3 regions of the Terribacillus sp. AE2B 122 genome follow, and region 2 is predicted to be linked to each of the others. Evidence: riboswitches for the same ligand, from Rfam matches in the RefSeq annotation. Region 2 holds a riboswitch; each other region holds the start of a gene.

Region 1 (6,875 bases), on a different contig from region 2:
ATATCTCCCGTCCAGCCTTTTGCCTTCAAGAACCAATATACTAGAAGAGTGGAAATGAGGATTAAAATCAGAGCTCCGGCATACCCGAATTTCCATTTTAATTCCGGCATATTATCAAAGTTCATGCCCCATAATGCACCAAGCGCCATGACAGGAGTAAAAAGCACAGTCATGACAGTAAGTGTCTTCATAATTTCATTGCCTCTAAAAGAAGATACAACATCTTCAAAATCAATCAAGCCTCTGATTTCTTCTTCATAAGCTCGAACAAGATTCTGACAGCGTTCAAAACGATAGTTTGTCCGCTTAAAATGTACATTCTGCGTATATTTCTCCCCAAATGCTTCAATAACGCCTGTCTTAACCTCTATGAAAGGTATCAGAAAGTTCTTCCATACTAATATCTCATGTCGGTTTTCAGCAATTTTATTAAGCAGCTTTGTATCATTATTCTCTTTTACCTGCCAAAGTAAATCCTTTAATCTGACTTCGTATTGATCAATTTTATGTAGAAAAGCTGAAATTATTTCCCCCATGAGGATCATAAACCCCTCAATCGCATTGTTCGCATTTTGCATTTTAGCTAGAATTTCATTTTTTGACGTTGTCGGCAATAGTTTAAAATCAAGTGCTGTTGTTAATAACATATTCTCTCTCACAAAGAAGTGAAACAGATGTTTTTCTTCTTTCTTGTCTGCTTCTTGTACATATATGAGCGAGCCCCAAAGAGCGAGAGAGTACTCATTAGTCGTCTCCATTTGCAAACTATTCGTATCAGAAGTATGTATATGTTGTACCCATGGTATGTGCATTGTGTAGGCGTTTAACTCGTCTTTTCTTTCTTTATCCACTTTCTCATCTAGCTGAAGCCACTCCCACGCATTACCCGAAAAAGCGTGCTTCTCCATGTTATCCCCTCCATCTTTTCATTCTTGTACTATTTCCCTTAAGTCTTGCAGGATAATCCTTTGCACTCTCGCCGATTAAAGACTCGTTTCTAATCCTTGAGAAGTAAGAAATCAGAATCTTTCAGTAGGAAACCCTTTACAAATCCAGCTATCTTTTTTACTATAGAGCTATCAATTGCATAAGCGACGCACTGGGGGAGCTGGTAACGGCTGAGAGGAATCATGTGATTCTGACCCTTTGAACTCGATCTGGATAATACCAGCGTGGGGAAGTGCAGCCAGAATTGTCCTATTCTTTTTGTATATTCTGCGACTGCGCCCTATGGTGCCGTCGCTTTTTATATGCAAAAAAATAGGAGGAATCATTATGGAAATACAAAATTATTGCGGAACTAGCCGGATTGCCGGCTGCAGTTTTTCGGTTTATCCGATGGCAGACAGATTCAAAGAAATCATTCTAGAGGCGCTGAGAACCGTAGATACGTCAAAAGTTTGGATTGAGACCGACGATGTCACAACATTAGTGCGTGGGAGAATTCCGCACGTATTTGATGTCACCTCTGCTATTTTCTTAGCAGCAGCTAAAGATGGTGATCATGTTGTGTTCAATGGTACATATTCCATTGGATGTCCCGGTGATTCTACTGGGGATGTCTATATGGCCGAGGACGAAACAAAGCTGAACCTTCCGAATGTAAAAGATATAAAGCTTGAGACAGCTTCCAAATTCTCGCTATATCCTTTGGGCGGCGGAAATTATATGGATACCATCTACAGTCAAATTGAAAACATGCGTTCCCACGGAATAACTGTTTCCAAGTCTCATTATTCCACTCGCCTTGATGGCAATAGTATTGATGTTTTTGAAGGTTTGGAGCATGTCTTTACTGAAACTGAAAACTCAGGTTCATCCCATACAGTTATGACAGTGACAATGTCAGCTAACAGTCCATCTGCAAAGGGTGGAATCAAATGAAAAACTGGAGAATGAAAGATATAGTCGTCATGGCAGCGCTCGCTGTCGTGTTCGGCATTGTTTATCTCCTATTCCTGCCAGTCAACGTCGTCATGATGGGACTAATCGGACCGATCGGAACTGATATAATCTTCGGGGTATGGTTCCTTGTCTCGATCGTAGCTGCTTATATCATCCAAAAACCCGGTGTTGCTCTTGTCTCGGAAACGATTGCCGGCGTTGTCGAAGTGCTGATTGGCAGCAGTGTCGGACCTATCGTTATTCTCTCTGCTGTCGTACAAGGTCTTGGAGCTGAAGCAGCATTTGCCCTGACACGCTATCGTTCTTATCATGTTCTTGTATTAATGGGTGCTGGTATTGGGGCTGCCATTACAAGTTTCATCTGGGGTTATTTCCGAGGTGGTTTTGTAGCTCTTGACCCTTCTTACGTTGTGCTTATGCTTGTTGTACGAATCATCAGTGGAGCTGTTATAAGTGGTTTGATCGGCAAAGCAATCAGTGAGGCGCTGGCGAAAACTGGCACATTGACGAGCTTCCCGCTCGGTAAAACATATCGCCAGCGAAAAGCAGGATGACACAGCACCTACTGGAAGTTGACCAACTGACCGTCACATTTGAGGAAGAGAGCACCCCTACCTTAGATGATTTGAGTTTTACGGTTCAAGAAGGAGACAGCATACTCCTGCTGGGACCAAGCGGGTCTGGAAAGAGCACCCTCACATACTGTTTAAACGGGTTGTATCCAAAAGAACTGGATGGGAAGATGAGCGGTAGTATCTGCTTCGCAGGATCCATGATCGAGGATTTCAAAAGCGGAAAAATCAATTTAGAGGTTGGAACTGTATTTCAGGATCCAGAAACGCAATTCTGTATGCTGACAGTAGAGGATGAAATTGCCTTCGGCTTAGAAAATAAGAAAATATCTCCGGATTTGATGGAGTCAGAAATCGATCGAGTCCTCTCCCTTGTCGGTTTGCAGCATCGGAGAAAAGATCAAATCCATACCCTTTCCGGCGGGCAGAAACAGAAGCTGGCACTTGCAGCAGTTCTGGCACTGGAGCCTCGGTTGCTCATTTTAGATGAACCGACAGCTAATCTGGATCCGGCTGCGAGCAAGGACCTTGTTGAAACAATCCGTCACCTAAAAGAAGAGCAGGAGATCACACTTCTGATTATTGAGCACAACATTGACTACTGGCTGCCTATTATTAACCGGACGATGCTGCTGGACCAAGATGGATCATTATTCTTTGACGGAGACTTGAGTGAGGCAGTAAACATGTATGACGAGGAGCTACAGCAGCGCGGCATTTGGCTGCCAGAAGCAGCTCTTCTTGCCAAGCAAGCACAGCTTCCAAAGCCCTGGCCGCTTACAATTGACCTTCTCCCTCCTGATTTGCAGTTTCAGACGAAAACTTCAGAGGTTTTGCAGAAGAAAGAGCAAATCATTCAAGTGGAGAATGCTGTTTTTCGCAATAAAGAAAAGGTCTTGCTGGATATCCCTGCTCTTACTATTAAGCACGGAGAATTCCTGGCTATTACAGGGAAAAACGGCAGCGGAAAGACGCTTCTTTCCCGGCAAATTACTGGATTGCTGAAGCCCACAGCCGGAGATATCGAAGTTCTCGGAAAGAAGTTACGTCGTTGGAAAACAAATGAACTCTACCAGCAAATCGGTTATGTATTTCAAAATCCTGAGCATCAGTTTCTTACAGACTCTGTTTGGAATGAAATCGCCTTCGGACAGGCAGTAAACGCGGATGAAATTCAGAGGGTCTTGGAGGATATCCAGTTAGCTGCACAAGCCGATAAGCATCCATTCACCTTGAGCCAAGGTCAAAAACGACGGCTCAGTGTATCGACCATGCTTGTTCAAAAGCCTCAACTGCTCGTGCTTGATGAACCAACATTCGGTCAAGACAGCCATACTACTGAAGTACTGATGGATTTAATCTGGAGACATCATCAACGCGGGTGCACCATTGTCATGATTACACATGATATGGAACTGGTCGATCGTTTTGCTTCGCGCGTGTTGATTGTGGATCAAGGGCGTATAGTAGCAGATGACCAGCCTGCAGGAATTTGGAAGAGAAAAGATCTGTCAGACTATGGACTCTCCCTTCCCGCAAAAGAAGCTTATAATAAGCGGACACAGGAGAACAGTCTCTATGCATCATATTAATCCTAGCATCAAAGCAGGGACAGTGACGATAGCTGCGATCGTCATTGCTTTCCTCTTTGATCCATTGGCACTGCTTTTATACATTGGCTGGACGATTGCCGTTACATTGCTGTTTGGAAAGGTGCAAATCAAGAAGTATCTTCTATATCTGCTCCCTTTCACCCTTTTCGCAGTCGGCATGCTTGTGTCAACACTGCTGTTTGCAAAGACACCGGAGAATCCCTCCATCACGCAGCAGTTCCTCCTTTGGGAGCTACCGAGAGAAACCGTGCAAGATGCACTAGCCTTGGCTATCCGTGTATTCAGCTATAGCACGCTGTCCTTGCTATTTGTCCTGACGACAGATAAAGTGGCGTTTATTTTAAGTCTGATTCAACAGTGCCGTGTTTCACCAAAGCTGGCGTACGGTATTTTAGCTGGCTATCGCTTTTTGCCTTTATTAAAAGATGAGTTAACAACGATCCGCTCTGCACATCTTATTCGGGGAGCCAAAACGAAAACAAGCAGATTCAGCAGATATAAACAATACACGATTCCCCTGCTAGCAAGTGCGATCCGCAAAGCTGAACGAACTGCCATAGCCATGGAATCCAAAGGCTTCACAGGAGAAAGAGACCGCACATTTTACCGTACGTATAATACAAGTTGGACAGATTGGATATTTGCAGCCGTCATGCTTGGCGCCATTGCGCTATGTATCATTGTTTCCAAGTCGTTTCAGTAAACGGCAGAAGGGTTATAATGGAGAAAAAAGGAGAGATGAAGATGTGCGGCAGATTTACCTTACTCACTCCCTGGGAAGAGCTCCTGAGAACCTATGATGCTGTCTCAGAGATGGAAGCATTAGAACCAAGCTACAATATCGCACCAACGCAGCAAATTGCAGCCGTCATTCATGACGGTAACAAACGACGGCTCGGAACACTGCGCTGGGGTCTCATCCCGCCATGGGCACCAGATAAAAAAATAGGCAGCAAAATGATCAACGCCAGAGCCGAAACTCTTCTGGAAAAACGCAGCTTCAAGAAAGGATTTCAGAAACAGCGCTGCCTTATTCCCGCCGACAGCTTCTACGAATGGAAAACAAAAGACGGTAAAAAGCAGCCCATGCGCATCCAGCGCAAAGATAAAACCCCTCTCACATTCGCTGGGCTATGGGAGAAATGGCAGGATGAAGATGGCAGCAACATCTTCACCTGCACCATCATCACAACCGAAGCAAACAGCTTCATGCAGCAGATCCATAACCGTATGCCGGTTATTCTCTCCGCTGCTTCTCAGGACATCTGGCTTGATCGGGAACTGCAAGACCCTGACAAACTGCTGCCATTGCTGAAACCTTATTCCGAGGAATTGACTGCTTACCCTGTCTCGACGCTGGTGAATTCGCCGAGGAATAATAGTGAGGAATTGATCAATCCATTGTGAAAGGAGCATGCCGGGGGCATGCTTTTTTTTACAGTAAATTGCATACTCAATATTTTGGCCTAGAATCTTTTTGGATCAAATGGAGTTTCCTCTAAAATTAGTTTAACTTCAGATTTAGGTACCCATCCAAGCCATGTATCTCTATCTATTCTAGGCAGCTTCAATTCCTCTCCTATTAGTAATGAACCAGTGCTAACCTGGTATTTATCATTTCTTTCCTTTAAAACTTCAACTTTTTTACCTTGAATATCTCCGTAGACTTGTATCTTTACACAATCTTTTAATTCATTTGGTTCTACTACTTTTGTGTAAACGCCACTCTGATACTTATCTACAAAAGTATCATCAATCTTACTTTTATCCTGAGTTAGTATCTTTAAGTTGCCATCCATATCTTTAGTTAATTTGTACTCTGTATAGTTTAATTTCCCGTAGTAACACCTTTTCGTTTTCATTCTATTATTTTATGCATCCTACATTTAGGTTTCGATACTAATTGTTCTTCTATGCTGTTCTAACACAAGTTCATATAAACAATGAAAAGCGTCCGACTCATTCTTATATTCCTTAATAATATAGTGTCCTAGCCGTTCACGAGTTTTATACACTTTCCATACTCCTCCATCAAAACAACACCCCATCACATAAGGTGCATCTGTAATAAAGTCCAACTCAATCTGATACTCACCTAAATTTAGATCGTTATCTTGAATTTTCCTTTTAAAATCAGCCTTAATCATAAATCACCTCATAAGTTTGTTTTAAGTCTTTAAAAAAGTTACATACAATAATCAAGAACTATTATCTACACCGATATCCCAAATAAAGAATGTAAGATATTCAGATACCTTAAAAGTTTTTGTTTTACATGAACTAATGAAAGTGAACCTCACAAATTACTATAACTGATATTAGAAAATGACTTCCAAGTTTGAATTATCTCATCTACTCTTCCAGATATACACGAAGATAAAATTCATCCTTATCCCTCAAATTCATCATATACTTTTGGCCAAGAGGTACATCCCTTGTATAAAGCATTATTTGATTTCCTTCTATAAAGGAACAAAGAAAAATATCACCCAAGTCCATCGACAAATTATCGTACTTGGTTAATATAAAAATAAACCTTGAAAGTTAAAGAACAATCAAGGTTTATTTCTCATTTAGAATTACATTAAAATAATGTTTTTTATTTCATTGATAATCGCATCATCTTTATTTATCCACTTCTGATAGATACCTTTATCTATAAGATTCATGCTTAATTTTTCCCAAATCTTATAATCACCAGTCATAGTAACAATGGATATCATATCACCTTTTGTTTCAACTACTTCAAATTTATTACCCTTATAAGCTTCTATCCGTTTCTTAT
Region 2 (11,975 bases):
GATTGGACCCGTCAGGTATACGGGAGATCCGTCAGTATATCCGCAGGTTAGCAGAACAAGAGAATGTGGCAGTCATTGTCTCCAGTCATTTGCTTTCGGAAATGGAGCTGATGTGTGACCGGATCGGTATCTTAAAGAATGGTGAACTTATATCCATCCAGCAAATTCAAAATACCGAAGAAGAAACACCAGCTGAAGTCGTGCAAATCGATTGTCCAGCGGAACATCACGAAAAAGCACAGCGGCTTTTACAGGAAGAATTCGGGATTATAGCAATGGCGAGCGGGGAGAAACTCACATTCCCGATAACACGGGCAGAAATCCCATCCATCATTAAAGCACTGGCTGTCGCCGATATCGAGCTGTATGGTATTTCAGTGGAACGGAAGACACTAGAGGATAAATTCTTACATGTGATTGGAGAGAATGTCATTGAGTAATTTTTTCCAGCTTGTGCGCAACGAGCAAACCAAGCTGTATAGCCAGCTGGCAACATGGATCATGCTTGGCATTCTTATAGTGGTGGTACTTGGATTTGCTATTTTGATGCGGACAGCAGATGGGTTTGTATCAGATTATGATGATGCGACGTGGAAGCAGCAATTACAAGAGGAGAACGAATCACTTGCGGAATTCGACCCGGCTGATTCGAATATATTGATCAATAACTATCGGATTGAGAATGACTTAAAGCCTGAAGGGATGACAGCTTGGGAATTCCTTTACCAAGGTAATTATATGACAAGTGTGCTCAGCTTGCTGACAATCATAGTTGCTGGCGGAATAATAGCAAATGAGTACCGTTGGGGAACGATCAAGCTATTATTGATTCGGCCAGCAACCAGGACGAAAATATTTTTTGCGAAGTATGCAAGTGTACTTTTATTTGCTTTAACTGCATTAATTGTACTATTCATCTTTTCTTGGCTATTCGGGATGCTGTTCTTCGGTCTTGGAGGCGATGGTTCCATGCTGCAAGTAAAGGATGGGGAAGTCGTCGAGATATCTGTATGGACGCGAATTGCGCAGGACTATGGGCTGCAGCTAGTCAAGTTGGTCGTATGGGCAACGTTCGCCTTCATGATATCTGCTGCGCTTCGTAATGGTGCCTTAGCAATCGGAACGGCTATTTTCCTTATGTTCGCCGGAACCACCGTCATCCCGTTTATTTACGATAAGCCGTTTGCGAAGTATGTTCTATTTTCAAATTTGGATTTGACTCAATTCACAACGGGTATGAAATTAATTGATGATTTGACGCTTACATTCGCGGTAGTGACCATAATTGTGTATTATCTTATCTTTTTGATCGTAGGATGGGTATTGTTCGTAAAACGCGATGTAGCAGGTCATTAAAATAAGAGAGGGGAATTTAAATGGTAAAAAGAACGGCAGAAAAAGTGTTGGCAATTATTGGAGCGGTTTTGTTTCTTATCTTTGCGGTTTGGTCAGGTATAGGTCTTGGAGGAGCTGATGAAGCAACTACTAATGAACTCGTAAACCAAGGTTTAACGCAAGAGGATGCTTCTATGTTTACTGATCTCGTGACAGGAATGTCTATCTGGTTCATTATCCTATTCGTGATTTGTGCAATTCTTGGATTTGTTTCTCTTGCTATGCTGAAACCAAATAAAAAAGCAACAGGAGCAGGCATTCTTCTAATCATTACAGCAGTGCTTGGTACGCTTTTGTCTGTCTTTCTAGGTATAGTCGGGGGCATCCTTTACTTGATCGCAGGTATCATGGCGATTGTGCGAAAGCCTGTTGAGCAATATAATGATAGAGGAGAAATGTATTAAGAAGTAACGCAGGAAGGAGGTTTGACATGTTGAAAAGAACAGCAGAGAAGGTACTTGCCATCATTGGTGCAATTGTCTTCCTCATTACTGCGGTCATGACAACAGTTCAGGTTGCTACATACGATCCAGAAGCTGCTCGCGAACGGATTCTAGAAAACGGAGTAGATCAGACGGTTGATACTAGTATGATTGCCGATATCGCAGGCTCCATCGGAATCTTTGTCATTATCGTGAGTGTCATTAGTGCCATCTTAGGAATTGTGGCAGCAGTTAAGCTGAAGACGGATCGTAAGCAGACTGGCCTTGGTATCATGCTTATAATCGTGGCATTAGTAGGTTCTATCGGTACTTTCCTATCGGGCTTTATCGGTGGCATGGTTTATATTATTGCGGGCGTCATGGTGCTGGCAAGAAGACCAGCCGATGAGATCAGACAATAAGAGAGAAAGAGGGAAAAAAGATTGATCAAGCGTACTGCGGAATTAGTTTTAGGAATTATAGGTGTAGCTTTCAATGCCTTAGGTGCGATTTTAGTTGGTGTATTCATTGGAGCAACCGGAGATTTTATAGCAGAAGATATTCGGAATGACCCTGAATTTACAGCAGAAGAAGCCGATATCGTCAGCAACCTTTTCGGAGGCATTGGCTGGTATTATGTAATAGTCAGTGCTATTGCAGCTATTCTAGGCGTAGTTGCTCTTGTACTTTTACGTCGTAACAATAAATCCACAGTTTCCGGCGTCATTTTCATCGTAACGGCAGTATTATCAGCACTATTAACTATTTTCGTTGCTACTGTTCCCGCAATTCTTTATCTGGTTGCAGGTATTCTTGCAATAGTCCGGAAACCGATTGATACAAATGATAACACGATAGAAAGCTACTAAATGAAAAAGGGGCACTGTTAATAGCAGTGTCCCTTTTACATGGATATTGCTAGGAGAGCTAGCAGTATGCCGATGAAATAGCTGGAAAATAAATAGCAGCTGGCGAGTGCGATTTTGCTCCTGCTTCCCAAATGGACAATTTCTAAATGGAAAGTAGAGAAGGTCGTAAATGAGCCAAGAAATCCGACAGCGAGGAAGTTATGCCAACCTGTTCCCCAATCTGCTTGGAATACGAGTCCAATTAGAAAAGAACCAGTGATATTAATCAAGAAGGTTGCGAGCGGGAAGTCGTTCCTCCAGAATGTCTCTACTCTTCTGCTTATTTCGTAACGAGAAATTGCTCCAAGCCATCCGCCCACAAGTACAAAAATAAGACTCATATGGATTGCTCCTTTTGGACTGGATTCTGCGAAAGTCGAAGACCGAGGAGAAGCGCACCTAAACCGCCTGCTGTACTGCTAGCGAGATAAATCAATCCGATATATGTCATACCATCTTGGACAAAAAGGGCTGTTTCCAGACTTACAGTAGAAAAAGTTGTAAAAGCTCCGATCATTCCTGTAGTCAGTGCTTTAGCTAGAGCGGGTTTGTCTGCAAAGTAGCGCCTTTTCACAAAGTTAGTCAAGTACCCCATAGCGAAACAGCCAATAATATTGATGCAAAGCGTCCCCAAAGGAAAATTGCCGATCTGAGGCACCAATGCTCCAACAAGATAACGGAGAAGCGCACCAATACTGCCACCGCAGCCAATTGCGAAATACATTTTCATACACAAACCTTCTTTTTCTGCATATAATGCTGTATGCCTGTATTATACCCCATTATCTGTGATACGCTATTAGGATGGAGTTAGAAGGAAAGGTAGTATGATTATGATGAAAAACGCGGCGATACTGAGTGAGGAATATTTCTTATCCTACTTTCGCCTGCTCATGAACACGCGCGGCTGTACTGAAGAACAAGCGTATCAGCTCACAGTCGAGCAGATTTTCGAAGGAGATATCAATCTCTTTGGCGAGGATACTAAAAAGAATTTCAAACTTGCTTATCAAGCAATAAAAGGAAACTGAGGCTTCCTGAAATGCTCCATTTGACATTGAGAATGGTTATCAATTAAAATGAGAGCAGATGAAGGGAAGTGAATGAAGGTGGCAAGTGTACTGATAGCATTCACCAGTATGTCAGGTAATACGGAAGAAATGGCTGACATTATGGAAAAGACTTTGGAAGAAAAAGGAGTCGAGGTAACAAAGCTCCAAATTGATATAGATCAGTTAGATGTTTTTACGATGACCGATTATGATGGTATCTTAATGGGCACCTATACATGGGGAGATGGAGATATCCCTTACGAAATCGAGGATTTCTACGATGAGCTGGATGACATCGAACTGGATGGCAAGCCGGTTGCCCTTTTCGGATCCTGTGATTCTATCTATGCAAGCTATGGTGCTGCAATTGATACATTCCAGGAAAAATTCAAAGAGCGCGGAGCGGAGATCGTTCTTGAGACTCTGAAAGTTGACTTATCACCAGAAGACGAGGATATCCGTAACTGTCAGGAATTCGCTGCTTCATTTGCCTCTGAAGTAGAGAAAGAGCGCAGTTTATAAAAAGCAGTCTGCTTCAAGCAGACTGCTTTTTATATTTCTTGAAATTTTTTAAATTTAAAAGGGGTTATGTAGAATAATGTCGAATAAATTCGGGTATAGAGACGGACAGGAGGTAGGACTATGGGCATATTCCAGATAGTAACAAAGAACCACGATGAGATGGTTGAGATTACTGACTCTGTTCAGCGCTATATTCAGTCAATTGGCATTCAAGAGGGGATAGCGGTTATTTCCTCCTTGCATACAACAGCGGGTATCACAGTAAATGAGAATGCTGATTCCGATGTAAAGCAGGATTTCCTCCGCAGACTCAAAGAGGTATATCCTTGGGAACACGAACAGGATTTGCATGCGGAGGGTAATACGGCAGCTCATTTGAAAACAAGTACAGTCGGACATGCTCAGACTGTGATTATCTCAGATGGCAAGCTCGTATTAGGAACGTGGCAAGGTATTTATTTTTGTGAGTTCGATGGGCCCAGATCAAGGAAATACGCAGTTCAAGTACTTTTGTCTGGAAGGGATGGTGCGTGATGGAACAGCTGTCTGTATGTGCAATGTGCGGGACAGTTCTTGATATACCGGAAAAGGGTGAATTGCTGATGCGGTCACCAGAATCATACAGAAATTTATCTCTAGGTAATCCGCTCAAACAGGAAGATACATATACGATTTACCAATATTTCAGCGTACAGCAGCTAGAGCAGATGCTCTTGTCTATAAGTAGTCAAAGTATATCAGGTGTAAGGTGTACCGTCGCAAAGAAAGTGACCAATAGTTACCCAATGGTATCTGTTGAAGAATTGCTCCAACGTGTTCAATACCCACAATTCACAGAAATTGTCCAAAAGGGAGCATTTCGATCTTTTCTGCAGCCAATCATCACCATGGAAGATGAGAAAATCTTCGGATTCGAGCATTTGCTGCGGGCAGATAAACAGGAAGTCTCGCCCGCTGCTCTATTTAATTTTGCAGCAGAAGCAGGCCTCACTAGTATGCTAGACCAGCGTGCAAGAAAGACTGCAGTCAGGAAAAGGGCGCAGGAAGCTATACCTGCTGGAGTGAAGAGCTTCATCAACTTTCTGCCATCAACCATCTATAATCCAGACTTTTGCCTAAGACAGACATTCCGCACAGTCGATGAATATGGAGTAGATCCGAAAGACCTTGTATTTGAGGTAGTTGAAACTGAAAAACTGGATGACGTTGCCCGCCTGCAGCGCATCTTTAAACGGTATAAGCAAGAAGGCATGATGGTTGCCCTGGATGATGTAGGAGCAGGCTATTCCACGCTTGAACTGCTTAAAGAATTAGAACCCGATTTCGTCAAGATTGACAGAGCATACATATCTTACTGCGACAGTGATACACAGAAACAAGAATTCCTGTATAAAGTAATTGAGGTTGCCAGCCTTCTTGGCACGAAGGTGCTAGCAGAAGGGATTGAAAGGCAGGAGGAGCTTTCATTCTGCAAGCAGATTGGAATGGATTTGGCCCAAGGCTATTTTATCGGGAAACCAAGTTCTGAAGCTGCCTCAGGAGATACCCTATTTCCTTCGAGGTAATATATTTTCCACAGAAAACCCATTATCGATTGGAATGCATCCAATCGATAATGGGTTTTTAACTTTATATACAAAATAGAACTAAATATTTTACATTTTCTTAAAAATAACTTCAAGTTCTGGAAACCCTGCCGATATATTGAAAGTCGATATATCGTATGGAAGTGGCTGTGTAATAGCTATCATCAGGGGGATGCTGGAATGAAATTATTGAAAAATGTGAAAATCAGGACAAAAATGCTTATTTTAATCCTGGTAGGAGCTATAGCACTAGGGATTGTAGGGGCGGCTGGTATATTTTATACACGAGAAATGGCGCGAGAGGCTGAATTGATGTACAAAGATAAGCTTTTGCCCAACTTATCTTTAAGTCAAATTAGCGAGAACAATCAGGCAAACGATGCATACATTTTGGAGATGATGCTCACTGAGGACGAGTCAAGAAATGATGAGCTCAATGACATGCTTACCTCATCCATTGTCGGAATTGATGATGAGATGGATAAATTGGAGCATAGTTTTATGTCCGCAGAGGGTAAAAATATATTTGAAAACTATAAACAAGAGCGCGAAGGTTTACATGAAATCCGAAACCGTGTTATGCGGCTTGCTTTAGAAAATCAAAATGATGAAGCGTACGATCTCTTTGTTGAAGAACAGATTCCGCAACGTACAGTTGTGAACGATATCCTGAAAGAGTTGCAGGAACAGAATACGAAGGAAGCAGAACAAACATATGAGCAGGCAACCGAGGATGTTAGGCAGGCCACTATAATATTATCAAGCGTTATAGGAGTCGCTTTAATACTATTAATAGCGATCGGATTACTTATATCGAAGCTTATTGTCTCTCCAGTGAAAGAACTGCGAAACTTATTGGGCAAAGCGGCAGATGGAGACTTCAGCTCTGATGGTTCGTATCGATCCAAGGATGAGATGGGAGAATTGACAGCTTCTTATAATGCTATGGCAGATGGCATGCGATCTATTATTCGAGTTGTGAATGATACGTCACAGCAAGTGGCTGCATCTGCAGAGGAATTGAGTGCTAGTGCAGAACAAAGCAGTTCATCTTCCGAACATGTAGCAAGAACGATACAGGAGCTGGCAGAGGGTTCTGTTCAGCAGCTCGAGCTAGTTACGACAGCAACAGGTACAATGGGCAATATGGGGCAGCACACGGACCAGCTGGCTTCGAACGTTCAAAATGTTGAAGGAGCAGTACAAAAGACATCCGAGCTTTCTGTCCAGGGAGGACATGCAATTAAGGATGTAAACGTACAGATGAATACAATTACATCTCATGTGCAAGAGCTTTCTGCTTCGATTGACAGCCTGAACAAGCGGTCTAGGGAGATCAGTGACATTACAAGCGTTATCACGGATATTTCTGCACAGACAAATCTTCTTGCACTGAATGCTACTATCGAGGCTGCTCAGGCTGGGGAACATGGTAAAGGGTTTGCAGTAGTTGCCGATGAGGTACGTAAATTAGCTGAAGAAACAAAGGGAGCGGCAGGTCAAATTGCTGACTTGGTAGGCTTTATCCAACAGGATACGACGAAAACCATTGATTTGATGGAGCATGCAACGAATGAAGTACAGGCTGGTACACGAGTTGTAGATCAAGCTGGCGGTTCTTTCCATCAGATTGAAACTGCAGTAGCTGGTTTGGTTGATGAATTCCGTGAGGTGAGAGTCGCGCTGGAAGGTATGATTAAAGGCACGGATTCAGTCAATATGTCACTTGGTGATGTGAACGAGGTAGCAGAAGAAGGAGCAGCTTCAACGGAAAGTGTGTCAGCTGCGACAGAGCAGCAGCTCGCAGCCATGCAGGAAATAGCTGCATCATCCAGTTCACTTGCATTTATGGCAGAGGAGCTCCAAACCGCAATTGCTCGCTTTAGGGTGTAAGTTAATTGACTAGCAGATAGTAACCGATAAAGGATAAGATTAATAACAGAAAAACGTATATCATCCATTTCACATTTGAACCCTCCTCTAAGAAGTAGACGTATACTTCCTGGAAAAGGGTTCATTTTTTTACATTGTTTTCATCCAAGCCGTGCATACTAGTCGCAGTATGTACAAAGGAGGCAATGAAATGGATGCTTTTCAAGCAGGAGAAATCGTCTATGTAATTATCCGCAATCCCCATGCACAGGGAGTAGCCAATATACAGGAAGCGGCGGTCGTCCATAACCCGGAAAAGCCAGGTGAACTGGCCTTGTTTGTGTATGAAACCTATTATCCGCTCAATGATGAGGTGGCGGTTTATCAGGATCTCGGAGAGGCGGAAGAAGCATATGTGTCCGCTTTTGGCTTAGCCGATGGTGGTTATTATGGTTAAGCCGTTTGTGCCGCAGCTTGTGTATATAGAGCCTCGAGCATTGGAATACCCGCTTGGAGTGAAGCTGAAGAACAAGTTCCAGGACATGGGAGTAGAAATACGTGAAACAACTTCCCACAACCAGGTACGTAATCTACCGGGCGATAATGATTTCCAGAAGTACCGTACCGCCAAATCAACGTTAGTTGTAGGTGTGCGTAAAACTCTGAAATTCGATACATCCAAACCTTCAGCAGAATATGCTATTCCATTTGCGACAGGCTGCATGGGGCATTGTCATTATTGTTACCTGCAAACGACGATGGGATCCAAACCTTATATCCGCACGTATGTAAATACAGATGAAATATTTGATGCAGCTGAGCAGTACATGCAGGAAAGAGCGCCAGAAGAAACACGGTTTGAGGCTTCCTGTACATCAGATATCGTTGGTATTGATCATCTGACGCACACGTTGAAACATGCGATTGAATATTTCGGCCGCTCCAAGCACGGACAACTGCGCTTTGTAACGAAATTCGCTCATGTGGATCATTTGTTGGACGCAGACCATCAGGGACGGACGCGATTCCGCTTCAGCATTAATGATGATTATGTGATCAAATACTTCGAGCCAGGCACCTCCAGATTGAAAGATCGCATCGAAGCTGCGGTGAAGGTAGCCGAGGCCGGGTATCCACTTGGATTCATCGTCGCTCCGATTTATCTGCATGACGGCTGGCAGACGGGCTATCCGGAAATGCTCGAACATCTTGAAGCAGCTTTGCCTGAACATGCCAAAAAGAACTTAACCTTCGAATTGATTCAGCATCGATTCACGAAGCCAGCAAAGCGCGTTATCGAGAAAAATTATCCGATGTCGAAGCTTGAGCTGGATGAAAGCAAACGGAAATATAAATGGGGGCGCTATGGTATCGGAAAATACGTCTACCAGAATGAAGAGCAAGAAGAAATTAAGGATGTAATAGGAAGCACAATCTATAAAATGTTCCCGCAATCCAGAATTGAATATTTCACGTGATTCATTGGTTGACAATCACATCTGTGCATGTGATAGTTAAGGGGACAATTGAATTTTGAGGAAGTCCACTAGGGGTGCCATTTGGCTGAGATAAGAGTAATCTTTATCCCTTTGAACCTGATCTGGTTAACACCAGCGTAGGGAAGTGGAGCCGGATTCGTGTATTTTCTGAACACTTGACTATACGAGTCGCTCCATACTTCTGGAGCGGCTTTTTTATATGGCCGGCGCCAATCACCCTTTCCGACGGGGCTTTCTCCAATAGGAGGAGAAAACATGTTTTCTGCACAATTGAGAGAAGAAGCAAACCCGATTTTCGAAGCGATCTATGCACATCCTTTCGTAGAAGGAGTTGCGAATGGCTATGTGCCGCGTGAGGCATTGATCCATTATGTGAAAGCTGACTATGAGTATTTGACCGCATTTGCCCGTATCTACGGCTTGGCAGTCAGCAAATGCGAAACGCGTGAAGAGATGGAGTTTTATCAGTCCCAAATTCATTTTGTCCTGCATAGCGAGATTCATCCGCATAATGTCTTTTGCAAGGTGGCGGGCGTGCGATACGAGGACTTGCAGCGCATGACACCACCGCCTGCTGCTGACCATTATATTTCACATATGATGAACAGTGCTGTACAAGGAGACATCGGCGAGCTGATGGCAGCGCTTCTCCCTTGTCCATGGACGTATCAAGCGCTGGCAGCTCATATTATCGAAACGAAGGCACCCGACGAATCCAATCCGTTCTTGGAGTGGATTCAGTTTTATAGCAGCAGGGAAGATGGTATGCCGGATGTGACAGCAGAGCTTAGCAAGCGACTGGATAAGTGGGCCGAGACAGCGGGATCTGCTGCAAAAGAACGTGCGCGGAAAGCTTTTCTTAAAAGCTGTATGCTGGAGCATAGTTTCTGGGAGATGGCCGCTACTCAGCAGGACTGGATGATCCCATTGAAAGGGGCGTCCGTTCATGCCTGATATCAAGAGCGCTTTGACAATAGCCGGAACTGATCCGTCAGGAGGAGCAGGAATTCAGGCGGATCTGAAGACTTTTCAGGAGCGTGACGTATACGGAATGAGTGTGGTCACCTCCCTCGTTGCCCAAAACACGCTAGGAGTGCAGGCAGTTCATCATGTTCCAGTCGAATTTCTTGAACAACAGCTGGAATCAATCTTCTCAGATATCACCCCTGCTGCGGTAAAAACAGGAATGATTGCATCAGAAGAGATGATGCGCTGCATCGCTGCTGTTTTGAGTAAAACAAAAGGTGTATATGTGATGGATCCTGTTATGTATGCTAAAAGTGGGCATGCACTTATGGGAGAGGATTCACGAGATGCACTGAAGACGCATCTTGTTCCGCTAGCAGCACTTATTACACCGAATATTCCGGAAGCGGAAGAACTTACGGGAATTCATATCGTAGATGAAAAAAGCATCAAAGCAGCAGGAAAAATAATCGTCCGGGAGTATGGGGCCAAAGCTGTCTTGATAAAAGGCGGTCATATGGAAGGAACATCTGCAGCAGATTGGCTCTACGATGGAAGCAGCTTCACGGCCTACACTGCCGAACGTATTCAGACAAAGCATACTCATGGTACTGGATGCACTTATTCGGCAGCTATAACCGCAGAACTGGCTAAAGGAAGATCTCTGCAAGAAGCAGTCAGGATCGGTAAGGATTTTGTAACAGATGCGATTTCGTATTCGCTTCAGCTCGGAAAAGGAAATGGTCCGACAAATCACTGGGGATACCGCCTGCAAGGTGTGCCAGTTCAGGAGGAACAGCATGATGAAGTATACTGATGTGATAAAGCTAGTTTGGGAAGCAAACCCTTTGATTCACTGCATTACGAATGATGTTGTGATTAATTTTACAGCGAATGGTTTGATTGCACTTGGTGCTTCCCCGGTGATGGCGTCAGCTAAGGAAGAAGCAGCGCAGATGGTTCAGCATGCACAGGCCCTCCTATTGAATATCGGCACACTTTCCGCAGCAGATGTAGAAGCGATGATTTTAGCCGGTAAGGAAGCGAATAGACTCGGGATACCAGTGATTTTCGATCCTGTCGGAGTGGGCGCCACAGCCTATCGGACAGAAACGGCCCGCCGCATTTTGGCGGAGGTGGATGTAACGGTCATTCGCGGAAACGCAGGTGAAATCTCTGTTCTTGGCGGTACATCAGTCAAAGTGAAAGGTGTAGATGGATCCGAGGATGGTATTTCACCAAGAGTTGTTCAGCAGCTGGCCAGAGAATTGAATACGATTGTGATTGCAACAGGGAAAATAGATATCCTTTCGGATGGGAACCATACGTATAGTATTGCTAATGGACATGAGATGCTCAGTAACATAACAGGGTCTGGCTGCTTGCTTGGTGCCGTTGTGGCAGCATGTGCGGGAGCGGCAGACAATGTACTGGAAGCATGCATCGGTGCCCTTTGTTTCTATGGTATTGCAGCAGAGGAAGCAGCTAAGACAGCAAAAGCTCCAGGAAGCTTTCAGATCGCTTTTCTGGATCAGCTTTATTTGTTAGGAGATCAAGCAATTGATTCGGAAAAAGTGGAACAATTCGAATTAGAAGTATAAAGAAACAATCAGCAGAAGTATGTCTGCTGATTGTAGGATGTCACTTTTCTGGATGAGGGTGAGGGCCATGCCGATGTGGCTTTGGGATGAAACCATCTTGCTCTAATTGTTTAAACCTTTGATCCAAATGCTTTTCGATTTGGTCTGCCTTC
Region 3 (11,975 bases), on a different contig from region 2:
GAAATAGTATTGGAAAATGGGCTAACGACTATACCCCTTCTAGCTCTGCGCCATATAGTAAGGTGTAAGCTTTAGGAGGTGAAACAGAATGGGTTACGGATACGGTGGCTTCGGCGGTTTCGGCGGCGGAGGCGGAGGTTACGAGTGTGGTTGTGACAACAAAGGCGGCTACGGCGGCGGCGGCAATGGTTGCGGCAATGGCTTTGCTTTGATCGTAGTACTTTTCATCTTGTTGATTATTGTTGGTGCAGCGTTCTACTGCTAATACCAAAAAAAGACGGCATCCTAAGCGGATGCCGTCTTTTTTTTAACCAATAATGATTCGCTCTTTAGGATAGTGGAAGTTAGCTGTCTGTGAATTTCGCTGCAAGGAATACAAGAACGTCAGAATACCGACACGCCCAAGAAACATGAGTAACATCAAAACAATCTTACTTGTATCACTCAGCTCCGGTGTAATGCCGAGACTTAGGCCGACCGTCCCGAACGCACTGCATACTTCAAATAGTATTTCAGTCAGCGAAAATGGCTCAATGGAGGCAAGAATCACAGCTGAGGTGAATACTAAAATCATGCCGAAGATCGTCACATTAATTGCCTTGAAAAGATCTTCCGGGTGAATTTCCCGCCGCAGGACAGTAATTTGCTTGTTCCCTCTGGCAAAGTGGTAAAGCGCAATAACAACCAATGCCAAGGTGGTAGTACGGATACCTCCTCCGGCACTGCTAGGAGAAGCTCCGACAAACATTAGTGCAGACATGAACAGCTGGTTTTGTTCTGTCAGCTGCGCAATGTCCATTGTTGCAAGTCCCCCACTTCGAGTCGTCACCGATTGGAAAAGGGAGTAAAATAGTATCTCGTGCCAGGATTTCCCTACAAAGAAATTCCTGGAATCAAGCAATGCAATAATGATTGCACCAGCAAAAATAAGTACCATAAAAGTAATTGTTGTTAGCTTAGCGAATAAAGAAAATCGGATAAAAGTGCGCTCATCCTTAGAAGCAAAGATATACTGCTTCACCTCAATCAGAACCGGAAAACCGATTGCTCCTAGAACTATGAGCAGCATATGTATGAATTGCACGAAATAATCATGTCGAAAAGGAATAAGTGACTGTCCAGTTATATCAAAGCCGCCGTTGGTCGTCGCGCTAATTGAAGCAAATAAGCCTTGAAAATAAGCTTCACCCGCTGTAGGGAAATATTGCAGATAATAAGTACCTAGGACAAGGAATCCAATCAGTTCTATCGACAATACAACAACCAGAATTTGTCGCATAAGATAAACTGCTCCGCGAAACGATACTTGATTCTGATCAACCATGATCAGTCTCCGTTCCTTGAAACCAATTTTCTTACCAAACAGCAGCCACACAAACGTCCCTAGTGTCATGACGCCAATTCCGCCCAACTGCATCGTGAAGGCTATAAAAATGATGCCAGTCGTGTTGAAATATTCATTAATCGGAACAGAAGCAAGTCCTGTAACGCTAATGGCGCTGACAGCCGTAAATAATACATCTACGAAGGATATATCAGTTCCTTCTTTATGTGCCACTGGCAATGCCAATAAGCACGTAGAAATAACCACAGCAGCTAAATAAAACAAGATGATCAATCTGGTTGGCGAAATGTTATTGAGCCATCGCCAACGCGGGTCATAGGTACGCATACAAGTGCTCCTTTAAAAGTACGTTTCGTTTCAAATGTAGTCTATTATAGCAGGCATATTGGAGAATAGCTCTCTTTTTCAAGCGCACTCACTCCGTGGTTCCGGCTCCGCTGGTCAAAATCTCTTCCTCTTCCATTCCTTCTTGACGCATTCTTTTTATTGAAGCGAACAGTTCCGATTTTTCTTCCCTTGCAAGCGTGCCCTTCATGATTACATTCCCTTCATCACCTAAATCATTCACTTCCTGTACTTGAACAAGGAACATTGCCGGACGGTTTTCTGGTTTTGTGATTCGCACTTGGGCAAGCAGTACTTTTCGGTCTTCAGATATTTCTTGTACGCTTTCCAAATCTGCTTTGCCGAGAACCGCTTCCAGCACCCATTCGTTATCTTCTTCTTTATTGATGATTAACCCCTCTGACAGTTTCATTTCTTTCTCATTTAATGACACTTGATCTGTCGGATATAAAGTCAGCTCTACCAGTTTAAATGTTTTCACAAATAACCTCTCCTTTTAACATGTCCAATTAAGTCTTTTTCTCTATCTTATCAGAACTTTTCCGATCCGTATGTATTGTGTATAGGATGTTTTCTGTGCATAGTGCCAGGGTACAGAGTTAGGATATTGCCAGGAAGGATGATATTTATGCATAAACTGGATTTAATCGTAATAGGCTCTGGCGTAAGTGGTCACAGCACGGCTTCAGCAGCTAGAAAAAAGGGTTGGACTGTAGCCGTTATTGATGATAAACCATTTGGAGGTACATGCCCTCAATGGGGATGTGATCCAAAGAAAGTACTGATTGAAACAGTTAAAATCCAGGATGCTTTTGAGCGGATGAAGGGTTTTGGTTTGACTGGAGATGCACAGCTAGATTGGAGCAAGCTACGCGAACATAAGGAGACATTCACGAAACCTATTCCCGAATCGACTGTCGAAGAATTCGAAAATGACGGCATCGAGGTGTACCAAGGACACGCACAATTTATTGATGATCATACAATAGAGGTTAACGGAGAAAGACTTCAAGCTGCGTATATTCTAATCGCTTCAGGGGCTTCCCCCACTAAACTGCCGATAGATGGATACGAAAATCTCATTTCAAGTGATGCTTTTTTTGAGCTCGATGATTTACCTCAGGAATTGGTGCTAATCGGTGGAGGATATATCAGTTTTGAATTTGCACATATTGCTGTCCGTTTTAATCGAAAAGTAACCATTATTCATCGTGGAGAACGTCCTCTGGAAGGATTTGATGAGGATGTCGTCAATCATTTGGTCGACTACAGTAAAAAACTTGGCATCGATATTAGAACGAATACGGAGCTGGAAGCTGTAGAACAGCAAGGGAATGCATTCACCGTTTCCATCCGTTCTGAAAACAACATAGAACAGCTATCTGCTGATATCGTCATTCACGGTGCTGGCAGAGCACCAAATGTCCAAGATATGGGTCTGGATCAGACATCCATTTCTTATAGCAAGAAGGGTATTAAGGTAGATAAAAATCAGCAAAGTATATCAGCACCTCATATTTACGCTGCAGGAGATTGTGCTGATGATGGGAAGCTCCCCCTTACACCGCTGGCTACAGAATCCGGAAGCCGTGTTATTAATCACATGCTGGAAGGGAAACAGCAGGATGATTTCAATCATATTCAGCCTTCCGTTGTTTATACTATTCCTGGAATTGCTTCAGTTGGTGTATCAGCAGACGAAGCTCTAAAATCTCAGGACAAGTATTCTGTCATCGAACAAGATTTGAGCTCTTTCTTCACAAATAAGACGACAAGACTGGAAGAAGGATACAGCAAAATCATTTTGAATAAAGAAAAACAAACTATTGTCGGTGCGCATTTGTATGCAGCTCATGCTGAACATTTAATTAATGTCTTTACATTGGCAATTGAAATGGAAGCACCAGTTAAAATACTGCAGTCTTTGCTTTGGGCTTATCCGACAGCGGATAGCGATATTCCTAGCATGCTTCAGTGAACAAGAAAAAACCGCCATATCTGGCGGTTTTCTTATGCTTTATATGCTTTTACATAATATACTTCTTCATTAAAGTCTCCTTGCGTCACTTCGAATCCAGCCTTAGTCAATTTATCTGCAAGCAGATCCGCGCTGTGATCTCTGCTGTAGCCGAGAGCTACCATAATACCCTTTTCAATTGTAACTCTGTACATTTCCTGTGCTGCAAGCTCGGGGTCATCTGTATTATCCAACACAAATGCTGCAAGACCTCGTTGGAAGGATGCGTCGGGGAAATTCAGCCTGCCTAATCCGCTAGGCATCCGGTCGATATTCGCCAGCGTTTCCTCCTCTGCACGAAGGGCTAATTCTTCTAATAAAGTTTCGTCTTTCTCCAGGGCTGTGACGCGATCTTTTGTTTTATGTGCGATAGGAATAACCAGTTCCCCATTTCCAGCACCAAAGACTATCACTTTTTCTCCGCCTTCTATTTCCAACAGCTCCACCACTTCTGCTGCGGAAACTTCTGTTGTTTTATTCGCCATACAACTCTCTCCTTTTGAATCAATTAGTTCTGTATTGCCCTCCCAATGCGAAAGCTAAACGTATCTTCCCTATGCTCTCACGCATTAACATTTTCTATCCTGAATCTAAAAAGGACAGCTGATCCATTCAGCTGTCCTTTCAACTCGTATATTTGCCCGTTTGAATTTTGCGGTCAATAAAGTAACATAGATCTCCTATTTTCGGAAAGCGTTCAAATTCCATATTAGCAGGATTCTCTGCATCAACCAGCGGGATATCCCAATAACGCAGCAATTCATAATAACTTCTCAAAAATAGCTCGCGATTACCATTATATATTTCAGACAAATCAGAAGCTGTCGTTTTGAAAGCATATTCAGGAAGTACATTCTCCGTATGTTTATCTATATATTTAACGACAGTAAGATAGATTTCGTATTCGATGCCTTTCATTTTGGCGACCTGACATAAACATTTCTTAGTTTTAACTTGATCCATATCAATAATATCTGCCATATTGTTTCCTCCTCACCCGGACTGGAAACCTCAATTTACATTCAGTTTATCACAACACACAGCGTCTGTATGCCGATTTTCAGATAAATAGTCATACTATATTGAATTTTTGTAACTATTATTGTTGGTTTTATTTTCTAGCCAGCGGGTAGATATTTAGTACATCAAATTAGCTTAAAAAGGAGAATTCAACATGAAACCATATTTAAAAGAGTACACAAACGATGAAAAGCTGCAAGAAGACATTCAACTTTTAAGCACAAAAGGCGTAAACAAAGATAACATCTATGTATTGTCACATGATGATGACAGAACGAAACGTGTATCCAGTAAAGTGGATGCCAATACGATTGGATTATCCGAGATGGGAGCTAAAAGTGCTGTAGGCAGCATGTTCAGTAAACAAGGTGATGAACTACGTGCGAAATTGAAGGAAATCGGTTTTTCTCAGGAAGAAGCTGAGGATTTTGAAGAGGATCTCGATGAAGGGAAAATCTTCTTGATTGTCACAGAAACAGACAACGTCGAAGGCTTGCTAATCTAAATGGAAAGGCACTGTCCAATGAGACAGTGCCTTTTTTTATTTCTTTGGTAAGATAAGTTTCGGTTGAGCCAAAACCAAAATCAGAATAACAATAATGCTGGCTATAAAGCTTGGCAGCAAGTAGGAGCCATTATATATAAGCGAGTATGCCCAAACCGTTTGTCCAGGAGCAGCTGCAGATCCGAAAAAGACCATTCCTCCTACAAAATGCGCAGCGAACCGCCCGATACTGCCAATCAATGTTCCGATGATTAAGAATCCAATAAGCTTAGTTCGGTTATTTTCTTTTGCCGCTTTACGCGCTGGACCAGCTGTTACAGCTGCCAGTCCAACTAAAGTGAAGGCCAAAGGATAATCTAAAAAACCTTGGACAACATGTATTATATAAGGGCCGGTGACTAACTGCAGCAATCCTACAACTAACCCTGTTGTAAGTCCGCCTTTCCACCCCCAGCGAAATGCCATTAAGAATATCGGAACCATTTGCAAGGAGATACTGCCTCCCTGCGCCCATGCTTTGAATGAGAATAAGTCCAGTACGAATGCGAGTGCGGCAAATATTGCCACCTCTACTAAAAATAAAACCTTGCTTCTTGATTGCATATTTTTTCTCCCCTAATAAAGAATGCAACAAAAAAACAATGCTGCAGAGGGATCTCTTCCGATGGCCCAAAGTGCATTGTTTCCCATCAAAGAAGCTACATCCCTACGCGAGTGCTAACTCACAGGTTCGAAGGGTCTGGACATATGTCCATCTCAGCCGAAATGGCTCCCCCTGCAGGCTTATTTGTACCGTTTTGTTTTCTGTTGTCTATCCATTATATAGAAAATTGATAGCGCTAGCAAGAAATATTAATATTTCCTTTAGATGAAATATTACCCAAGTGCTAATTTTAGCAATTTTATTACTTTTACTTCATCTAACGAAATTGTTTGAATTCGAGAAAAACTATGACGTATAATGGACAATGTTCTAAAAAAGGGAGGATTCAAAATGGATACACCAGCTACAATCCCACAAGGGAAGAAGCATCCAAAGGGATTGTATCTTCTCTTCTTCACAGAAATGTGGGAAAGATATAGCTACTATGGCATGCGTGCTGTACTGATGCTTTACTTAACTGCTGCAGCTATTAGCGGTGGATTAGGAATGAATACGCAACAAGCCGCAATAATTTATGGTTTGTACACAGGAATTATCTACTTCACACCAATTATCGGTGGTTACTTGACTGACAAGTATATCGGCCTGCGTACTGCTATCACTATTGGTGGCGTAACGATGGCGATCGGAGATTTCACAATATTCCTATTCAACAATCAGTGGGGATTATACATCGGTATGTTGTTCCTCATACTTGGTAACGGGTTCTTCAAACCGAATATCTCAACACATGTTGGTGAGTTGTATCACCCGATGGATAAACGTAAAGATGCTGCATTCACCATCTTCTACATGGGCATCAACATCGGTGCATTCTTCTCTCCTCTAATTGCAGGATTTCTTGCAGAGGATCTTTTCCATACGACTGATGCTGCCGGTATCGAACACTTTGGCTTCAAATGGGCCTTCTTGGCATCTTCCATTGGTATGGTCATCGGCCAATTGATCTTCAGCACTTTGGGTAAGAAATATTTAGGTGATATCGGAACAAAACCTGCGCGATCTAATATTTCTGCTGATGGCGTTCCAGCCAAAATGACTGCTGCTGACAAGAAACGTACAGGTGCAGTATTAATTTTAGCTGTATTCATCATTTTCTTCTGGGCTGGCTTCGAACAAGCAAGTACTTCCCTAACACTATATACGAGAGATTTTATTGATCGAAACATTGGCGGTTACACTATACCAGTTTCCTGGTTCCAATCAGTGAACCCACTGTTCATTGTCATCCTTGCACCAATCATATCTGCTATTTGGCTGAAATTGAGTAAATCAAAACGTGGAGATTTTCGGACAACGACAAAAATGTCCATGGGTATGATTCTATTAGGATTAGGATTTATGATCTTAGTTCCAGCAGTACTATATACAGGCAGTGACGAAGGGGATATTGTTCATAGAGCTAATATTCTATTCATCGTCTTCACCTACCTGTTCCACACATTAGGTGAACTATGTTTATCACCTGTTGGTCTATCGATGGTAAGCCGAGTAGCACCAGTGAAAATTGCTTCTCTATTGATGGGTGTCTGGATGGCCGCAACTGGTATTGCCAGCCTTATCGCTGGACAGCTTGCTGCATTGACAGAATCACTCGGTTATGTAGAGATTTTCAGTATAATCGGTGCAGTCGCTATCGTAGTAGGTCTAATCCTTCTAGCTGTTTCCAAGAAACTGCAATCCATGCTGGATGCACGAGACTAAACCTAAAAGCACAGTTCCTTACGGGAGCTGTGTTTTTTATATGTATTCCTTCTCTTTCGCTATGTAGACTGCTTGTGAACGGTTCTGTGCTCCCAGCTTATCCAGAAGTTCCGAAAAATAGTTCCGGATGGTGCCTGGTGACAAAAATAGTTCAGCTGCTATTTGTTTTGTTGAGAAGCCTTTTTCCGCAAGAGAAAGGATTTTCATTTCTCGTTCACTTAGCGGGTTATCAACGCCTTGTACAAATTGATACGTTATCTCTGGACTAATTACCGTGCGTCCGTGATATACAATATCCCTCACTGCATGAGCCAGTTGCTCACTTGGCGTATCCTTCAGCAAATAACCCTCAACCTTCATTTTCATAGCTTCTTTAACATAAGCAGCCGTAGAAAAGGTGGTAAGCAGCAGCACCTTCTCTTTACGGCTGTTTTGCCGCATTTGCTTGACCACTTCCAAGCCATCATATTTAGGCATTTCAATATCGAGGATTAGTAAATCGAAAGTTTGCGTTTGAAGTGCTTGCAATACTTCCTCACCATTGGCAGCTTGTTTGATGACAACGAAATCTTCTTCAAGATCGAGCATTGTCGCCATGGCACCTCGAAGCATATTCTGATCATCCGCCAACAGCAAACGAATCATTACTATTTCCTCCTTCGGTTTGCATAGGAACTTTTACTATCAAGTGCAAGCCGCCATTTATCCGCTTATGAAAATGGGCTTCCCCCTTCATTAGACTGACTCTTTTTCTAATTCCATCTAAGCCGTTTCCGTCTTGTGACAGCATATTATCATAGCCGCCATTGTCCTCCACCTGTAAATGCAGATAGTTATTAGATTGTATAACTCGGATTTTACAAACGGTAGCGTTACTATGACGAATGACATTTGTGACAGCTTCTTTGAGTATATAGGCAATCATTGTTTCCTTTGAACTGTCTTCTATCGAAGGAATTTGCTGTTCTAATTCAGGAGCAATACCAGCTTCTTTTAATCTAAGCTGCGCTGCTTCCACTTCCTCCTGCAAAGATACAAAACGCAAATCGCTCACGATTTCCCGCATTTCTTGAAGCAGGGATCGAGATAACTGCTGGATATCATCTAATTCCTGTTCTGCCCGCTCTTGATTCTTGTATAAAAGCTTCTTCGATATATCACTTTTCACTGAAATCGTTGATAACGTCTGTCCTACTGTATCATGCAGATCACGTGCAATTCTGTCCCGTTCTCGCTCTTTTATTAATTCCTCCACTTGCTTTTTTGTGTCAGCAAGCTCCTCATTTACTGCCTCCCATTTGCGGTACCACTTTTCTTGTACTTTCCAAACTGCTGGTGTAATGAGACTGATCAGGATACCGGGAGAAATATATCCCCATGTCCAATCATGAATCCCATATATATCCGTAAGCAGCATGATGCCTGTAACAGCATTAACAATTAAATAACCAGTCCAGAACTTAGCTGGACTTTTCACTACATAAAGCATATTAATCGCATATAAGAGCAAATAGAAAAAATCCTGTTCGATAAAAAAAATTAAATATGCTACTAGTATGGTTAAGACAATTGCTGAAGAAAAAGTCCGTTCTGGCCTCCAATAAATTTCCCTATAACAGAAAAAGATGACAACCATTACTAAGAGAGGGATCCAGAATCGAAAACCTTGCTCTCCAATCAAATACAGTAAAGTGAAATAGTAATAGGCAAGCCAAAGATGAGGTATATAGCCATCTTCTTCCGGAAACAGGCGGAATTTCTTCACGTAGTCAGCTCCTTTGCCTATACTGTAAAATCATTGCACCTATAAATAATACCAAAAAATAACAGATAAGAATTATAATATTGGAAATTTCAATACCCTCTCCTGAGGCTATAGTCCAAGCACCCCGTGCAAACAAGTATGATGGCAGCCATTCACCAATCATTTGCACCCAGTTCGGAAATGTTTGCAGCGGCATCCAGAGACCTCCTAAAATAGCTAGTCCTAACACTACTATATTGGCGGTCGCAGATGCAGTCTCAACCTTTCTAGACTGAGCAATCAAGATTCCGATTGTTAGAAATAGAATCGATCCAGCCAGCAGCCATAAACTAGTCATTATCCATTCTTCCAAGGGGCGATCAAATTGTTTCCATGCATTTACAACAAGGAAAAACAAAGAAACAATGAGTGTGTTCAGCAAAAGCTGCGTGATAATACGAGAAATGAAATACTGTGATGGCGTAAGAGGGTGGGTAAACAAATAGTCCATCCAAGTTTGCATGCGATCATACATTATTTGAATACCAAATGTTTGCACAGAAGTTACTACTAAACTGTAACAGGTCATGGAAATGAGAAAATAATAATCAAATTCAATTCCGTCGACAGCCGCACCTCTATTAATGTAAGTAAATAGGATATAAAAAATGAAAGGCATTAGTAAAGAGAAACATAGAAAGTATCTATCTTTTATCATTCTTTGGAGTTCCATCCCCACTGTTACAACAATAGATTTCATGTGCCAACTTCCTCTCTTTCCAGTCCCTCAACATACTGCTCAAGAGTATCACCTTTTATCTCAAGCTGCGTAAATTTGATATTATGCTGGATTAGCAACTGCAGTTCTTTATCCGCGCCTTCCGTCAGCTTTTGGTATAAGCCTTCCTGCTGTGTATATCCCATAGAGAGTAAAAAACCTTTATACTTGGAATCGGTTCGGAAGCTTATTGACTTTCTATCCAGCATTATATCCTCAATTGGACGGTCGACTTTTATAACTCCATCCTCCAGATATAATAATCGATCGGCAAGCTCTTCTGCTTCTAACAGAATATGTGTCGTCAATAAAACACTGATTCCTTCTGCACGTACGTCTAACAACTGCTTGCGAAATTGTCGTTTAGCTTCCAAATCCATACCGGCTGTTGGTTCATCCATGATTAGCAGCTTTGGCTTAACTGTAACAGCAAGCTGGAATAACAGACGTTTCATCTGACCGGTACTTAAATTCCCTGCCAGTACCTTTTTTTTCGGTTCCAGTCCTGCATCCTGTAAAACAGTAAGGACCTGTACTCTTTTGCCATGCAAAGAAAGCACATACGAAGCGAACTGATAGACTGTTAAATTCCCAATCATAGAAGGTGCTTGTGGTACATACCCAATATGAGGCTTTTTGCCTTTCCATTCCATACTTCCTCGATCTTGTTTCAGCATTTGTAAAACTATTTTTAGCAAAGTAGACTTACCCGCCCCATTCGCACCTAGCAGGAGAATGCTCTCACCCTCAGCTATTTGGAAAGTAATATCTCTCAGCACCTGCTGCCCTTTAAATGATTTGCTAACGTGATTTATCCTTAGCATAACCCCACCTCCTGCTATCAGAATAACAAGATAGATTACAAGGAGTAAGGAAGTAATGTCATGAAAAAGAATGACAATTGTCATAAAAAAAGACCACTCTATTGAGTGGTCTCCCTTAATTATTCTGCAGTCAATCTCAAGAATTCCTCGATGTCCTGCTTGCAAACTTCGATAGCTTTAAGCCAGAATGCCTTATCGGTCAAATCCTCCTGTAAATGCTTCATCGCTAAGTCCTCAACCGTCATGCGGCCAGTATCCTCAAGTAAAGCATTATAGGAACGTTCAAAGTCTTCCGGATTTTCTGCTGCTTTTGCGTAAATACCTGTGCTGAACAAATATCCGAATGTATACGGGAAATTATAGAACGGTACATCAGTTGCGTAGAAATGCAGCTTGGACGCCCAAAATGTCGGATCGTACTCATCTAGCTGGTCATTATATGCTTCTTTCTGAGCATCGACCATCAACTCACGCAAGCGCGCAGCAGATACGAGTCCATTTTTGCGTTCTTCATAGAATCTTGTCTCGAACAAGAAGCGCGCATGGATATTCATGAAGAAAGCGATGCTACGTTGGATTTTTTCCTCGATCAACGCGATTTTCTCATCCTTCGTCGCTGCTTCTCTTACTGCAGCATCGGAGACGATCAATTCTGCCAATGTAGAAGCTGTTTCCGCTACGTTCATAGCATATTGCTGATTCAGCTGCTCTACATCATTCATTGCGTAGCTATGATACGCATGACCTAATTCATGCGCAAGTGTTGACACATTTGAAGCTGTTCCACTGAAAGTCATGAAAATACGACTTTCTTTCTTTTCTGGAAAACTGGTACAAAAGCCGCCAGGGCGTTTGCTATTACGATCTTCCGCTTCAATCCATCGCTTTTCAAATGCTTGCTGTGAAAAATCAGCCATTTGGCTACTGTATGTCCGGAAATTCTTCACAATGAAGTCAGCAGCTTCGTCGTATGATACATGTTTTGTCGCAGAGGAGAGCGGCGCATCAATATCATACCAGCTCAATTTT

The links. A riboswitch is a leader RNA that binds a small molecule or an ion and turns the genes downstream of it on or off. The one in region 2 is predicted to bind thiamine pyrophosphate.
Region 1: it holds a riboswitch for thiamine pyrophosphate, as region 2 does, so the genes downstream of both, AE2B122_RS17495 (YkoF family thiamine/hydroxymethylpyrimidine-binding protein) here and tenA (thiaminase II) in region 2, are expected to answer to the same signal.
Region 3: it holds a riboswitch for thiamine pyrophosphate, as region 2 does, so the genes downstream of both, thiT (energy-coupled thiamine transporter ThiT) here and tenA (thiaminase II) in region 2, are expected to answer to the same signal.

What each region holds. Positions count from the first base shown of each region.
Region 1 is NZ_LR700951.1:120-6,994, forward strand. It holds gene AE2B122_RS17490 (magnesium transporter CorA family protein) at 1-908, opposite strand, end outside; TPP riboswitch at 1,092-1,196, shown strand; gene AE2B122_RS17495 (YkoF family thiamine/hydroxymethylpyrimidine-binding protein) at 1,276-1,884, shown strand; gene AE2B122_RS17500 (ECF transporter S component) at 1,881-2,459, shown strand; gene AE2B122_RS17505 (ABC transporter ATP-binding protein) at 2,456-4,069, shown strand; gene AE2B122_RS17510 (energy-coupling factor transporter transmembrane protein EcfT) at 4,056-4,793, shown strand; gene AE2B122_RS17515 (SOS response-associated peptidase) at 4,835-5,497, shown strand; gene AE2B122_RS17520 (hypothetical protein) at 5,557-5,952, opposite strand; gene AE2B122_RS17525 (hypothetical protein) at 5,977-6,237, opposite strand; gene AE2B122_RS17530 (hypothetical protein) at 6,861-6,875, opposite strand, start outside.
Region 2 is NZ_LR700947.1:93,149-105,123, reverse strand. It holds gene AE2B122_RS14520 (ABC transporter ATP-binding protein) at 1-440, shown strand, start outside; gene AE2B122_RS14515 (ABC transporter permease) at 433-1,356, shown strand; gene AE2B122_RS14510 (DUF4064 domain-containing protein) at 1,377-1,799, shown strand; gene AE2B122_RS14505 (DUF4064 domain-containing protein) at 1,826-2,239, shown strand; gene AE2B122_RS14500 (DUF4064 domain-containing protein) at 2,261-2,686, shown strand; gene AE2B122_RS14495 (CrcB family protein) at 2,722-3,066, opposite strand; gene AE2B122_RS14490 (CrcB family protein) at 3,063-3,455, opposite strand; gene AE2B122_RS14485 (hypothetical protein) at 3,553-3,756, shown strand; gene AE2B122_RS14480 (flavodoxin) at 3,835-4,299, shown strand; gene AE2B122_RS14475 (secondary thiamine-phosphate synthase enzyme YjbQ) at 4,420-4,833, shown strand; gene AE2B122_RS14470 (EAL domain-containing protein) at 4,833-5,864, shown strand; gene AE2B122_RS14465 (methyl-accepting chemotaxis protein) at 6,066-7,778, shown strand; gene AE2B122_RS14460 (transcriptional regulator SplA domain-containing protein) at 7,969-8,214, shown strand; gene splB (spore photoproduct lyase) at 8,207-9,235, shown strand; TPP riboswitch at 9,296-9,396, shown strand; gene tenA (thiaminase II) at 9,512-10,210, shown strand; gene thiD (bifunctional hydroxymethylpyrimidine kinase/phosphomethylpyrimidine kinase) at 10,203-11,039, shown strand; gene thiM (hydroxyethylthiazole kinase) at 11,023-11,823, shown strand; gene AE2B122_RS14435 (YckD family protein) at 11,864-11,975, opposite strand, start outside.
Region 3 is NZ_LR700955.1:2,150-14,124, reverse strand. It holds partial or broken gene AE2B122_RS19555 (YjcZ family sporulation protein) at 188-265, shown strand; gene AE2B122_RS18855 (TrkH family potassium uptake protein) at 308-1,672, opposite strand; gene AE2B122_RS18850 (YwpF family protein) at 1,761-2,171, opposite strand; gene AE2B122_RS18845 (NAD(P)/FAD-dependent oxidoreductase) at 2,319-3,668, shown strand; gene AE2B122_RS18840 (class I SAM-dependent methyltransferase) at 3,701-4,192, opposite strand; gene AE2B122_RS18835 (hypothetical protein) at 4,332-4,688, opposite strand; gene AE2B122_RS18830 (general stress protein) at 4,882-5,232, shown strand; gene thiT (energy-coupled thiamine transporter ThiT) at 5,269-5,835, opposite strand; TPP riboswitch at 5,919-6,018, opposite strand; gene AE2B122_RS18820 (peptide MFS transporter) at 6,227-7,600, shown strand; gene AE2B122_RS18815 (DNA-binding response regulator) at 7,637-8,245, opposite strand; gene AE2B122_RS18810 (sensor histidine kinase) at 8,220-9,365, opposite strand; gene AE2B122_RS18805 (ABC transporter permease) at 9,370-10,104, opposite strand; gene AE2B122_RS18800 (ABC transporter ATP-binding protein) at 10,101-10,946, opposite strand; gene AE2B122_RS18795 (M3 family oligoendopeptidase) at 11,066-11,975, opposite strand, start outside.